Allosaccharopolyspora coralli: one gene and its partner. The protein of the gene in region 1 interacts with the protein of each later gene in a pairwise test. Links are inferred from orthologs where the notes say so. Each region holds a gene or a part of one and is shown in the gene's direction. Other genes may lie near its edges.

Region 1 (5,816 bases):
ACGTCACCGACATCGACGACAAGATCCTCGAGAAGGCCGCGGACGCGGGACGGCCGTGGTGGGAGTGGGCGGCGACCCACGAGCGTGCGTTCGAGTACGCCTACGACGCGCTCGGGTGCCTGCCGCCGTCGGTGCTGCCGCGCGCCACCGGGCACGTGACGCAGATGATCGAGCTGATGCAGCGGTTGATCGAGCGCGGCCACGCGTACGCCGCCGGCGGCGACGTGTATTTCTCGGTGGGCACCTTCGCCGAGTCCTACGGGGCGCTGTCCGGGCAGAAGCTCGACGACGTGCAGCAGGGCGAGAGCGCGGCCACCGGCAAGCGGGATCCGCGCGACTTCACCATGTGGAAGACGGCGAAGCCGGGCGAGCCGAGCTGGCCGACACCGTGGGGCCAGGGACGTCCCGGATGGCACCTGGAGTGCTCGGCGATGGCGACCTACTACCTGGGGTCCGAGTTCGACATCCACGGTGGCGGACTCGACCTGGTGTTCCCGCACCACGAGAACGAGCGGGCCCAGTCGCACGCGGCCGGTGACGAGTTCGCCCGCTACTGGATGCACAACGCGTGGGTCACGATGAGCGGCGAGAAGATGTCGAAGTCGCTGGGCAACGTGGTCGCGATCCCGGCGATGCTGGAGCGGGTGCGGGCAGTGGAGCTGCGCTACTACCTGATCACGCCGCACTATCGGTCGACGATCGAGTACTCCGAGGAGTCGTTGGAGGACGCGGTCACCGCCTACAAACGGATCGAGTCGTTCGTGCACCGCGTCACGCAGCGGGCGGGTTCGTGCGAGCCGGGCGAGGTGACCGCCGAGTTCCGTGTCGCGCTGGACGACGACCTGGGCACACCGCAGGCGGTCGCCGCAGTGCACAATGTGGTGAAGGAAGGCAACGCCGCCCTCGACCGGGGTGACGACCTCGCCGCCCGGGAGGCGGCGAGTGCGGTGCGGGCCATGATGGGCGTGCTCGGTCTGGACCCGCTCGCCCCGCAGTGGGCGGAGCGCTCCGGCGGTGACGACGCCGCTCGGCGCGCGCTGTCCGAACTGGTCGAGGACCTGCTCGAACAGCGTCGCAAGGCGCGGGCGGACAAGGATTTCGCCACGGCCGACGCGGTGCGGGATCGCCTGCAAGCCTCCGGCATTGCCGTCGAGGACACCCCCGACGGTCCGCTGTGGACAGTGAAAGACGGGTAACACGTGGCCGGCAACGACAAGCGCCGCGGAGCGAAACGCAAGCCCGGCACCAAGAAGGGCATGGTCGTCGGCTCCGGCGGCCAGCGACGCAAGGCTCTCGAAGGGCGCGGACCGACTCCGAAGGCCGAGAACAGGGTCAGTCACCCCGCGAAGAAGCGGGCCGACGCCCGTAAGGCCCAGCAGCAGAAGCGGGAACGCAAGCAGTCGACCGAGGGCCCGGAGCTCATCGCGGGCCGGAATCCGGTCGCCGAGTGCATCCGCGCGGGCGTGCCCGCCACCGGGCTGTATCTCGCGCACGGCATCGAGCTCGACGACCGTGTGAAGGAAGCCGTCGGCGGTGCGGAGGACCAGGGCATCTCGGTGGTCGAGGTGCCGCGTACCGAACTCGATCGACTCACCGGCGGCGCGTTGCACCAGGGCCTCGCGTTGCAGGTGCCGCCGTACGACTACTCCGACGTCCGGGACGTGCTGGAGCACGCCGTCGACTCGGGGATGCCGCCGATGCTCGTCGCACTCGACGGGGTCACCGACCCGCGCAACCTCGGCGCGGTGATCCGCTCGGCGGCGGCGTTCGGAGCGCACGGCGTGATCGTGCCGCAGCGCCGCAGCGCGGGTCTGACCGCGGTGGCCTGGCGCACGAGCGCGGGCGCGGCGGCGCGGATCCCGATCGCGAAGGCGACGAATCTGACGCGGGCGTTGAAGGACCTCAAGTCCGAGGGCCTCATGGCCGTGGGGCTCGACGCCGACTCGGACGTGAGCTCCGACGAGCTGGAGCTGGCGACCGAGCCGATCGTGGTGGTCGTCGGTTCCGAGGGCCGCGGGTTGTCCCGTCTCGTGCGGGAGACCTGCGACCAGACGGTGTCGATCCCGATGGTCGGCGGTGTCGAGTCGCTGAACGCCTCCGTCGCGGCGGGGATCGTGCTCTCCGAAGTCGCCCGACGCCGCCGCCGCTGAGGGGTGAAGCGAGCTGGGGTTGATCCGCGTTGATGCTCGGGTGGCGGAACCTCACCTCGCGGCTGGCTGCGGGATCGTCGACCTCAGGCAGCCGCTCTCCATCACGTCGACGCTGTCCTCGCCAGCCACGAGGTGAGAACCCGCGGGTGGTCGGCCTGCGTAGGTGGTGGGAACAACTTCCTGACTGCAGCACGCAAGCCGAACACCCTGGATACCGCTACTTCTGAGCTTGGCCGAGGACGGTGTCGACGGTGAGAGCCGAGGCGACGACGAAGCTGATCAGTGGTTCCGGCAACGGCCGGTGGATCTGCAGTACATAGTTGTCGGCGGTGGTGAACGCGGCTTTCGCGAGTCCCTGCCAGGTCTTGCTGATCTTGCCGACCTCGGAGTCGGTGTGGTCGAGGACACTGATGTCCCACGCCCGCAGGTTCTGAGCGTGCAGGCCGCCGACGCGTTGCCCGTTGGCCTCGAACGCGAACCGCACTTTGCCCCACACGTTCTCCATCCGCAGGGACCCGACGGGGCTGCCGTCGCCGCGCTGAACGTGCACGGTCGACTTCCACATCGTCGCGGGGCGGGTGAGGTGCAGGACCGGCGTGCCGTGCGCGTCCCGAATCTCCAGCTTCACCTCCATCACGGAGTCGAGCTTGGTGAGCATGCGCATCGCCTTCTGCATCCCGCTCTGTCCCACCTGCACGACCGAGCCGAGGGTGTGGCCGTGCTGGTCGTAGACGGCGTACTCGTTCGCCGTCTCCCAGATCTTCGCTTTCTGGTTCACCACCAGCACCGGCTCGGTGAACAGCGTGCCGCCGCCTCCGCCGACGACACCACCGACGCTCGCTCGTTTCTGCACCTGACGCTGTACGTCGTCCTGTCCGGTGCCGCCGACGGCGAGTTCGAGGTCGTGCGAGTCGCTCCGGGCCTGCTGTGGCCGGGCCGGTCGTGCGGGGTGCACGTGGTGCGTCCACTGCCTGCCGTCCCACCAGCGCACCTGGCGCGGGTCGCGGTCGGGGTACCAGCCGGGCGGAGTCGGTGCCGTCATGCTCGTGAGCTTATGCGGGTGGCCTCGGCCCGTGGGGCGGGTTCGCCCGTTCCGGACTGGTCGGCGTGGTGGCTCCGTTAGAGTTCCGGACCGTAGAACCAGGGAGGTCTGGTAGCGACGTCCCGAACCCCGAGGCCCCGAGATGTCGTTCGCCAGTCCCCTGTTCCTGTGGTACTTCCTGCCTGTCGTCCTGGTGGGAGTCCTCGTCGCGCCGCGCGCGGCCCGCAACGCGGTCGTCGCAGGCGCGAGCCTGGTGTTCTACGCCAGCGGCGCGGGCGGGACGACCGTCCTGCTGCTGTGCTGCATCGCGGTCAACTTCGTCGTCGGCAGGGGCTTGGAGCCCGACGACTGGGGTTTCGGCGAGGCGCGCAGACGGCTGCTGCTCGTCGGCGGCGTGGGATTCAACGTCGCGGTGCTGGCGATCTGGAAGTACGCGGGGTTCGCCACGGAACAGCTCGACGTGCTCACCAGCTGGTTCGGCGGCGAGTTCCCGGTGGTGCAGCTGGCGCTGCCGATCGGCATCTCGTTCTACACGTTCCACCACATCTCGTACCTGGTGGACATCTACCGGGGTGAGCGTCCCGCGCTGCGTGAGCCGGTCGCGTTCGTCACCTACATCTCGATGTTCCCGCAGCTCGTCGCGGGTCCGATCGTGCGGTACCGGGAGATCGCGGACCAGCTGCCGCAGCGCCGCACGCACCGGCTGGACGACATCGCGTCCGGGTTCCCGAGGTTCGCGTGGGGTCTGACGAAGAAGGTCGTCATCGCCGACACGCTGGCCCCGATGGTCGACGCGTGCTTCGCGACCCCGGCCGAGGACATGACGTTCGCGATCGCCTGGCTCGGCGCGATCGGCTACACGGTGCAGCTGTACTTCGACTTCTCCGGATACTCGGACATGGCGATCGGACTGGCAAGGATGCTCGGGTTCCGCCTGCCGGAGAACTTCGCGCGCCCGTACTCGTCGGTGACGGTCACCGAGTTCTGGCGTCGCTGGCACATGTCGCTGTCGCGTTGGTTCCGCGACTATGTCTACATTCCGCTCGGCGGTAATCGGAAGGGTGTGCACCGCACCTATCTGAACCTCGGTGTCATTTTCGTGCTCACCGGTTTCTGGCACGGCGCGGCGTGGACGTTCCTGGTGTGGGGTCTTTTTCACGGGATGCTGCTGGTCGTCGAGCGCGCCACGGGCCGGGACCGCGCGCCGAGCACCCCCGGGGGCCGGATCGGTCGCCGGGCGGTGACGATGCTGTGCGTCGTGGTGGGCTGGGTGTTCTTCCGCGCGCCGGATCTCGGCACGGCCTTCACGATGCTCGGGCACATGCTGACGCCCGACCTGGCCGGGCTGACCGACGTGGTCGCGGCCTCGATGACCAACCAGCGCGTGCTGTTCCTGGTCGTCGCACTGGCCGTGGTGTTCGTCCCGGCGAACTCGGGGACCGGGCCGTTCCTGGAGTCGGTGCGTTCCCGCCGCGCCACCGCCCTGCGCGTCGGGGTCATGACCGCGGGTCTCGGCTACGCCGCGCTCCTGGTCGCTACCGGCTCCTTCAGCCCGTTCCTCTACTACCAGTTCTGAATAGCGGAGATCTCCTCCCGGTCAGCCACAGGCACCCGACGCACGATGGGCATCCTCACCCACCGAACACCAAGATCAACTGCTGTCACCAGCTGAAGTCGAGATTGGCTGGTGGTGCGGAGCACGGCGAAGGCGTCGTCCTCCGGTCCCTTCTGCTCCGACGCGCCGGGACACGCCGATCGTGGGACATTGCCCACGAGGACGCTGCGCGCCGCCGGTCCGCGCGGGCCTGACGGGATCGCCGCCCCGACGGCGGTGATCGCCGCGAAGATCGGGTGGTTATGCTGCGTAGGTTCTGGCGGCGGATCGGCAAGGGCAAGGAGCAGCGCGCATGGCGGATCAGGAGCGCGAGCAGTGGGGTAGCCGCCTGGGCTTCCTCCTCGCTGCGATCGGCTCGGCGATCGGTCTCGGGAACATCTGGCGGTTCCCGTACGTGGCCTACGACAACGGTGGCGGTGCGTTCCTCGTCCCGTATCTCGTCGCGTTGCTGACCGCGGGCATCCCGATGCTGATCATGATGTACACCATCGGACACCGGTTCCGCGGCTCGCCGCCGCTGGCCTTCCGCAGGATTGCCCGCCCGGCCGAGGCGCTCGGCTGGTGGCAGGTCGTGATCAGCTTCGTGATCGCGACCTACTACGCGGTCATCATCGCGTGGGCGGTGCGCTACGTCGGCTTCTCGTTCGGCACGCAATGGGGCCAGGAAGCCGACACGTTCCTGTTCAACGACTTCCTGAACCGAGCAGAAGAACCGGGCATGATCTCGGGGTATGTCGGCGGGGTGCTGTGGCCGTTGATCGCCGTCTGGGTGGTCACGCTCGGGGTGCTCGCCTTGGGCGTCCGGAAGGGGATCGAGCGCGCGAACAAGGTGTTCATCCCGCTGCTCGTCGTGCTGTTCCTGATCCTGGTGGTGCAGGCGCTGTTCCTGCCCGGCGCGGCCGTCGGCTTGAACGCACTGTTCACACCGGACTGGTCGGCCATCACCGACGGAAGTGTCTGGGTCGCGGCCTACGGCCAGATCTTCTTCTCGCTCTCGGTCGGCTTCGGC
Region 2 (5,918 bases), 3.9 Mb from region 1 along the record:
TGGTCTTGCGTGCTCAGCCCGCGCGTTGCAGGTTGTCGCTCGCAAGGCAGGGGTCGCCGCTGCGTACGTGCGGGTACTCGAGGCGACCCCGACGCCGCGAGCGGCAAGCCGGGCCGGTCAGCGACCGGCGTCAGGCTGCTGCGGCCGCTTCTCGCGAGTGCTCCGAATCGATGGCGCAGCCGGGGACGTCGGCGTCGAGTACCGGCGCGCCGCGCTTGTCCCCTGCGAGGTGACGCAGCAGGAACGCGGTGATCAGTGCCCGGGACAGCCGCTGGGTGCGGTACTGCGGTTTGCCGTGCAGGACGATCTCGGTCCAGTGCCTGCCCTCGGTGAACGCGAGATGGTCGGCCTTCTTCACGGTGCGCAGTTGCACCGGCCCGGCCCACCCCGTGCTGATCGGTTCGGCATGGGAGACGGCCGGAGCGAGGAGGTCCTTCTCGCCGGCGAGATGCAGACCGGGCACGGTGATTTTCTCAGCGGCGGCGATCGCGGACGGCCGAGTTTCGGTGACGGCCATCGTGGCCACCGCCTTGACCCGGTCGTCGGTCGCTGCGGTGAGGATCGCGCAGCCGCCGCCCATCGCGTGTCCGGCGACGCCGAGACGCTTCGGGTCGACGCTGATCTGCCCGTCGCCGAGCCGGACCTGCGTACATATGTCCAATGTGGTCGCCAGGTCCGACGACATCAGCCGGTGCGAGGCGAAGGGGCTCTGGTGCGTGCCGGGAGCCGCCGCGACGATTCCCCACGAGGCGAGGTGTCGCAGCAGCCCCAGGTAGCGGCGCGCGGGTTGCAGCCATCCGTGACCGACCGCCACGGCGGGCAGACCGAGACCGCTTTTCGGGGTGCACACGATCCCCGGCAGCCCGACCAGTGCGAGGTCACCGTGCAGGACCTCGTGCGGCCCTCGCTGCGAGAGTTCCTCCAGCACCTTCTTCGTCCGCGCCATGACGGGAACGGTAGCTGATGTCGGCCTTCCGCACGGGCTCCGGCACGGCGTGGGCGCTCAGAGTGCATGTGGAGCATGGGTAGGTGGTCCATGACCGGCGATGCCCGACGGCGGCATGGGCTCGCGTGGTCGGCAGGCTGGGACGCCGGGTACACGACCACCACCGCAGATCAGGGGCAGCTTGTCACGGGGTGGCGCGCGTCCGGGTGATCGCGGAACCTGGTGGCGTCGCCGACCGAGGGAGTGCTCGTGCAGGGAGTGTGGACGCCGGAGAGCGTGCGTGCGGCAGAGCAGCGGCTTTTCGAGCAGGTCGCGGAACCGACGGTGATGCGCCGCGCGGCGTGGGCGGTCGCGGTGCACTGCGCACGGCTCCTGCGGGACGCCACCGGCGGCGTTCCCGGCCGGCACGTCACGCTGCTCGTCGGTGCGGGCAACAACGGTGGCGACGCGTTGTGGGCCGGTGCGTTCCTGCGACGTCGCGGGGTCGGGGTCACCGCCGTCCTGCTCGTGCCCGAACGCGCCCACGCGGAGGGGCTTGCCGCGCTGCGCCGCGCCGGCGGCGGAGTCGTCGAGGCGGAGGGCGCCGGTGCCGACACCTCCGGGATCGGGGCCGAGGCGGTGGAGGCGCTGGACCGGGCGGACCTCGTCGTCGACGGCATCGTCGGGCTCTCCGCGCACAGTGGACTACGACCGACCGCGGCCGAACTCGTGCGCCGCGTCGAGGTTCCCGTCCTCGCCGTGGACCTCCCCAGTGGTGTGGATCCGACGACGGGCACCGAGGACGGCGTCGTCGTCGACGCCGACGTGACGGTCACCTTCGGCGGACTCCGCGCCTGTCATGTGCTCGGCGCGGGTGCGACCCGCGCCGGGGAGATCGTGGTCGCCGACATCGGACTCGACGACCACTGGGGTCGGCCGGACCTGCTGATGCTGGACGCCGAGGACGTCGGGGCGGTGTGGCCGGTGCCCGCACCCGACGACGACAAGTACAGCCAGGGCGTCGTCGGGGTCGCGGCCGGTTCCGCGACGTACCCGGGGGCGGCCGTGCTGACCAGCGGAGCGGCAGTGGCCGCGACCTCCGGCATGGTGCGGTACGCGGGCCCGGCGGCCGACGTCGTCCGGTCCGCACGTCCCGAGGTCGTCGCCACCGGTTCGGTCGGCGACGCGGGCCGGGTGCAGGCATGGTCCGTCGGGCCCGGCATCGGCACCGGTGGCAGCGGCCGGGAGGTGCTCGTGCGGGTCCTGGAGTCCGGGGTGCCGGTGATCGCCGACGCCGACGCGATCACGCTGTTGGCCGAGGACTCGTCCGTGTGGGACGCACGGGACCCGGACACGCCGCTGGTGCTGACCCCGCACGCCGGTGAGTTCAGCAGGCTCGCAGGCGACCCGGGGACGGACCGGGTCGCGGCGGCGCGGAGCGCGGCGGAGCGGTTCGACGCGACCGTGCTGCTCAAGGGGCATTCGACGGTGGTCGCGGCGCCGGACGGGCGGGTGCTGGTGAACGCGTTCGCGCACGCCTGGCCTGCGACGGCGGGGTCGGGTGACGTGCTCACCGGGCTCATCGGGGCATTGCTCGCCTCCGACCTCGACCCGTTGATCGCGTGCGCGAGCGCGGCCTACGTGCACTCGGTCGCCGCCGAGATCGCCGCCACCGGCGGCCACACCGTGCCCGGCGCACCCGCGCGGGACGGGTCTGCCGGTTCGCCCGCGGGGGCCTCACCGCTGCTTGCGGCGCTGCCGGACGCCATCAGCACGGTCCGCTCCACCGTCGGAACCTGAACCGCCGAGCGTCGCGCGCCTGCGCTGCGGCGGGCCTGTGACGCGGGCGATACCGGCACTCGGGCGTTCCGGCCGTATGCGACGATGGTCGTGCCATGAAGGAGGAGACCGCGCGCCGCGCCGACCTGCGCATTGACGTCGGCGCGCTCCGTCGCAACGTCGCGGTCCTCGCGTCCCGTGCCGCCGCCTCCGGCGCCCGGACCATGGTCGTCGTCAAGTCCGACGGCTACGGCCACGGCGCCGTCACGGTGGCACGCGCGGCTCTCGCCGCCGGAGCCGACGAACTCGGCGTCGCCTCCGTGACCGAAGCGCTCGACCTGCGTGCGCACGACATCACCGCGCCGCTGATGGCGTGGCTGCACGGGCCCGGCGAGGACTTCCGCCCCGCCGTGCGGGAGGACGTGGCGCTGTCGGCTTCGTCGCTGGAGACTCTCCACGAGATCGCGAAGGCAGCCGACCAGGTCGGCCGAACTGCCCGGGTGCACCTGAAGATCGACACCGGGCTGAACCGCAACGGCTGTCCGGCGCACCTGTGGCACGAGCTGGTGACCGCCGCCGCCCGTGCCGAGGACACGGGGTCGGTCCGGGTGCTCGCCGTGTGGTCGCACCTGGCGTGCGCCGACGAGCTCGACCACCCGTCGATCGACGAGCAGGCCGAACGGTTTCACGCGGCCTACGTCCAGGCTCGCCGGGCGGGATTGTCGCCGGAGCGGCACCTGGCGAACTCGGCGGCGACGTTGACCCGACCCGAACTGCACTTCGAGATGGTGCGGGTGGGGATCGCCGCCTACGGGCTGGATCCCGTGCCGGAGCACGGTGACCACGGGCTCGTTCCCGCCATGACGTTCCGGTCGTCGGTCGTGCTGACCAAGCGTGTCGCCGCCGGAGAGCGCGTGTCCTACGGGCACACGTGGACCGCGGAACGCGAGACGACGCTGGCGCTGGTCCCCGTCGGGTACGGCGACGGCGTTCCCCGTGTGCTGTCCGGTCGGCTGGCCGTGTGGCTCGCGGATGCTCTGCGACCGCAGGTGGGCCGGGTGTGCATGGACCAGATCGTGGTCGATTGCGGTGACGACCCCGTCGCGGTGGGCGACGAGGTTCTGCTGTTCGGGCCTGGCGATCACGGTGAGCCCACCGCTGCCGACTGGGCTCGCGAGCTGGGCACGATCCACTACGAGGTCGTCACGGGAATGTTCCGTCCGAGGGTGAGTCGGACGGTCGTGGAACCGGAGGTCACGACGTGAAACCCCTGTGGCAGGCGGCAGCGTGGGGCGGCGGCGTGGTCGGCGCCGCCGTGACCGGTGCGGTCGTCGGAGTCGCCGCGCGGAGTTCCCGCGTCGCCGCGCAGCGCCGCGAGGGCGCCGAAGACGACCCGTACGCGGGCGAATCGCTCGGCGAGCTCCCGCCGGACCGGCAGTCCACTGTGGCCGCCGACGACGGGGTTCCGCTGGCGGTGCAGGAGGTCAAGCCCGCCGATGGCGGCGAGGCCGAACTGACCGTCGTGCTGGTGCACGGGTTCTCGCTCGACATGCGGTGCTGGCATTTCCAGCGCCGCGATCTGCCCGAGCTGGCCGACCCGCGAGTGCGGGTGGTGCTCTACGACCAGCGCAGCCACGGAAAATCCGGTCGGTCCGCGCGCAAGCGCAGCACGATCGAGCAGCTCGGCAAGGATCTCGACGCGGTGATCCGGTCGACCGCCGGGCGCGGACCGTTGATGCTGGTGGGCCATTCCATGGGCGGTATGACGATCATGGCGCTGGCCGAGCAGAAACCCGAGGTGTTCCAGGATCGGGTGCGTTCGATCGCGTTGATCGGCACCTCGGCGGGCGCGATCGGTGCTTCCGGGTTGCCGAAGCCATGGCTGTCCAAGTACAACCCGGTCACGCGGGGACTCGGCGTCGCGGCCGGTCTGCAGCCGGCGCTGATCGAGCTGGCCCGCAAGAGCGGCAGGCACCTGACGTGGAGCCTCGTCCGCGCGCTGGCGTTCGGTGACCGGCACGTGAGCCCGTCGCTCGTGGACCTGATGGGGGACATGATCGACGGCACGTCGGTGTCGGCGGTGACGGATTTCCTCGACACGATCGGCTCCCACGACCGCAAGGCGGCGCTGGCCGGGTTGCGTCATTGCGACGTGCTGGTGCTCAGTGGGGACAGCGACAAGTTGACGCCCTTCTCGCACGCCGAAGTGATCGCGGAGGAGCTGCCCGACGCGAAGCTGGTGCGCGCCTCCGAGGCGGGGCACATGGTGATGCTGGAGCAGCACGAGCTCGTCACGTCGCACCTGGCGGAGTTGGCGCGGCGTGCGACGGGGAAGCGGGGCGTGGCGAAGTGGCTGCGCGGGCGGTCGAGGTCGCGGACGTGACGGTGCTGGAGCTGCCCGAGGAGTCGGACGCGCTGGAGTTCGGCCGCCGCCTCGGCGCAGTGCTGCGCGCGGGCGACCTGGTGCTGCTCGACGGCCCGCTGGGTGCGGGCAAGACCGTGTTGGCGCGAGGAATCGCGACGGGCATGGGCGTGAGCGGTCCGGTGACGTCGCCGACATTCGTCATCGCGCGGGTGCACCGTCCGGAGGGCGACGGCCCGGTGCTCGTGCACGTCGACGCGTATCGACTGTCCGGATTGGACGAGGTGGAGGACCTCGACCTCGAAACCGATCTCACGGAGGCGGCGGTCGTCGTCGAATGGGGATCGGGGGTGGCCGAACAGCTGGCGGACGAGCATCTGCTGGTGCGTCTGCATCGTCGCCCTGACGACGTCCGGGAACTCCGACTCGAAGCCAACAGTCCTCAGTGGACTGAACGGGCGGCGTCGCTGTTGGCCGACGCCCGGGCGCCGCGTTCCTGACAGGGCGTTTGGTACCTGGCAGCTGTGCCCGTAGTGCACGGTCTCGCGGGCTCGGCCTGCCCCGGGGTGAGAAGCGTCGGTCTCGACCACTTACCCAAGCTCCACAATGGCCTCTCGGTCACCCGGGCACTCACACGGTGGTGTCGAACTCCTTGGAGAGCTCCTGGGCGAGCCGCTGCATCGTGGGGATGATCTCGTCGGTGGCGATGCGCGTCATGCGCCCTTCCGGCCCGCTGATGGAGATCGCAGCGCCGGCCGGTGCCCCGGGCACGGCGACGGCGAAGCATCGCACCCCGACTTCCTGTTCGCCGTCGTCCACCGAGTAGCCACGCTCGCGGATCGCGTCGAGTTC

The links.
Region 2: the proteins of rlmB (region 1) and GIY23_RS19965 interact in binary tests that used the Escherichia coli proteins (3 or more experiments, as listed by UniProt). The link is inferred for Allosaccharopolyspora coralli from one-to-one orthologs.

What each region holds. Positions count from the first base shown.
Region 1 is NZ_CP045929.1:375,605-381,420, forward strand. The notes cover bases 294-3,174. They hold rlmB (23S rRNA (guanosine(2251)-2'-O)-methyltransferase RlmB), read left to right. Parts: upstream 294-1,199; coding sequence 1,200-2,150; downstream 2,151-3,174. Other genes in these bases: cysS (cysteine--tRNA ligase), read left to right, coding at 294-1,196; GIY23_RS01780 (phospholipid scramblase-related protein), read right to left, coding at 2,368-3,174. In the rest of the region: more of cysS, read left to right, coding at 1-293; more of GIY23_RS01780, read right to left, coding at 3,175-3,192; GIY23_RS01785 (MBOAT family O-acyltransferase), read left to right, coding at 3,335-4,768; GIY23_RS01790 (sodium-dependent transporter), read left to right, coding at 5,100-5,816. UniProt on the Escherichia coli protein: Specifically methylates the ribose of guanosine 2251 in 23S rRNA.
Region 2 is NZ_CP045929.1:4,286,861-4,292,778, reverse strand. The notes cover bases 478-3,460. They hold GIY23_RS19965 (NAD(P)H-hydrate dehydratase), read left to right. Parts: upstream 478-1,195; coding sequence 1,196-2,725; downstream 2,726-3,460. Other genes in these bases: alr (alanine racemase), read left to right, coding at 2,821-3,460; GIY23_RS19970 (dienelactone hydrolase family protein), read right to left, coding at 478-946. In the rest of the region: more of GIY23_RS19970, read right to left, coding at 131-477; more of alr, read left to right, coding at 3,461-3,969; GIY23_RS19955 (alpha/beta fold hydrolase), read left to right, coding at 3,966-5,087; tRNA (adenosine(37)-N6)-threonylcarbamoyltransferase complex ATPase subunit type 1 TsaE, read left to right, coding at 5,084-5,566; GIY23_RS19945 (IclR family transcriptional regulator), read right to left, coding at 5,697-5,918. UniProt on the Escherichia coli protein: Bifunctional enzyme that catalyzes the epimerization of the S- and R-forms of NAD(P)HX and the dehydration of the S-form of NAD(P)HX at the expense of ADP, which is converted to AMP.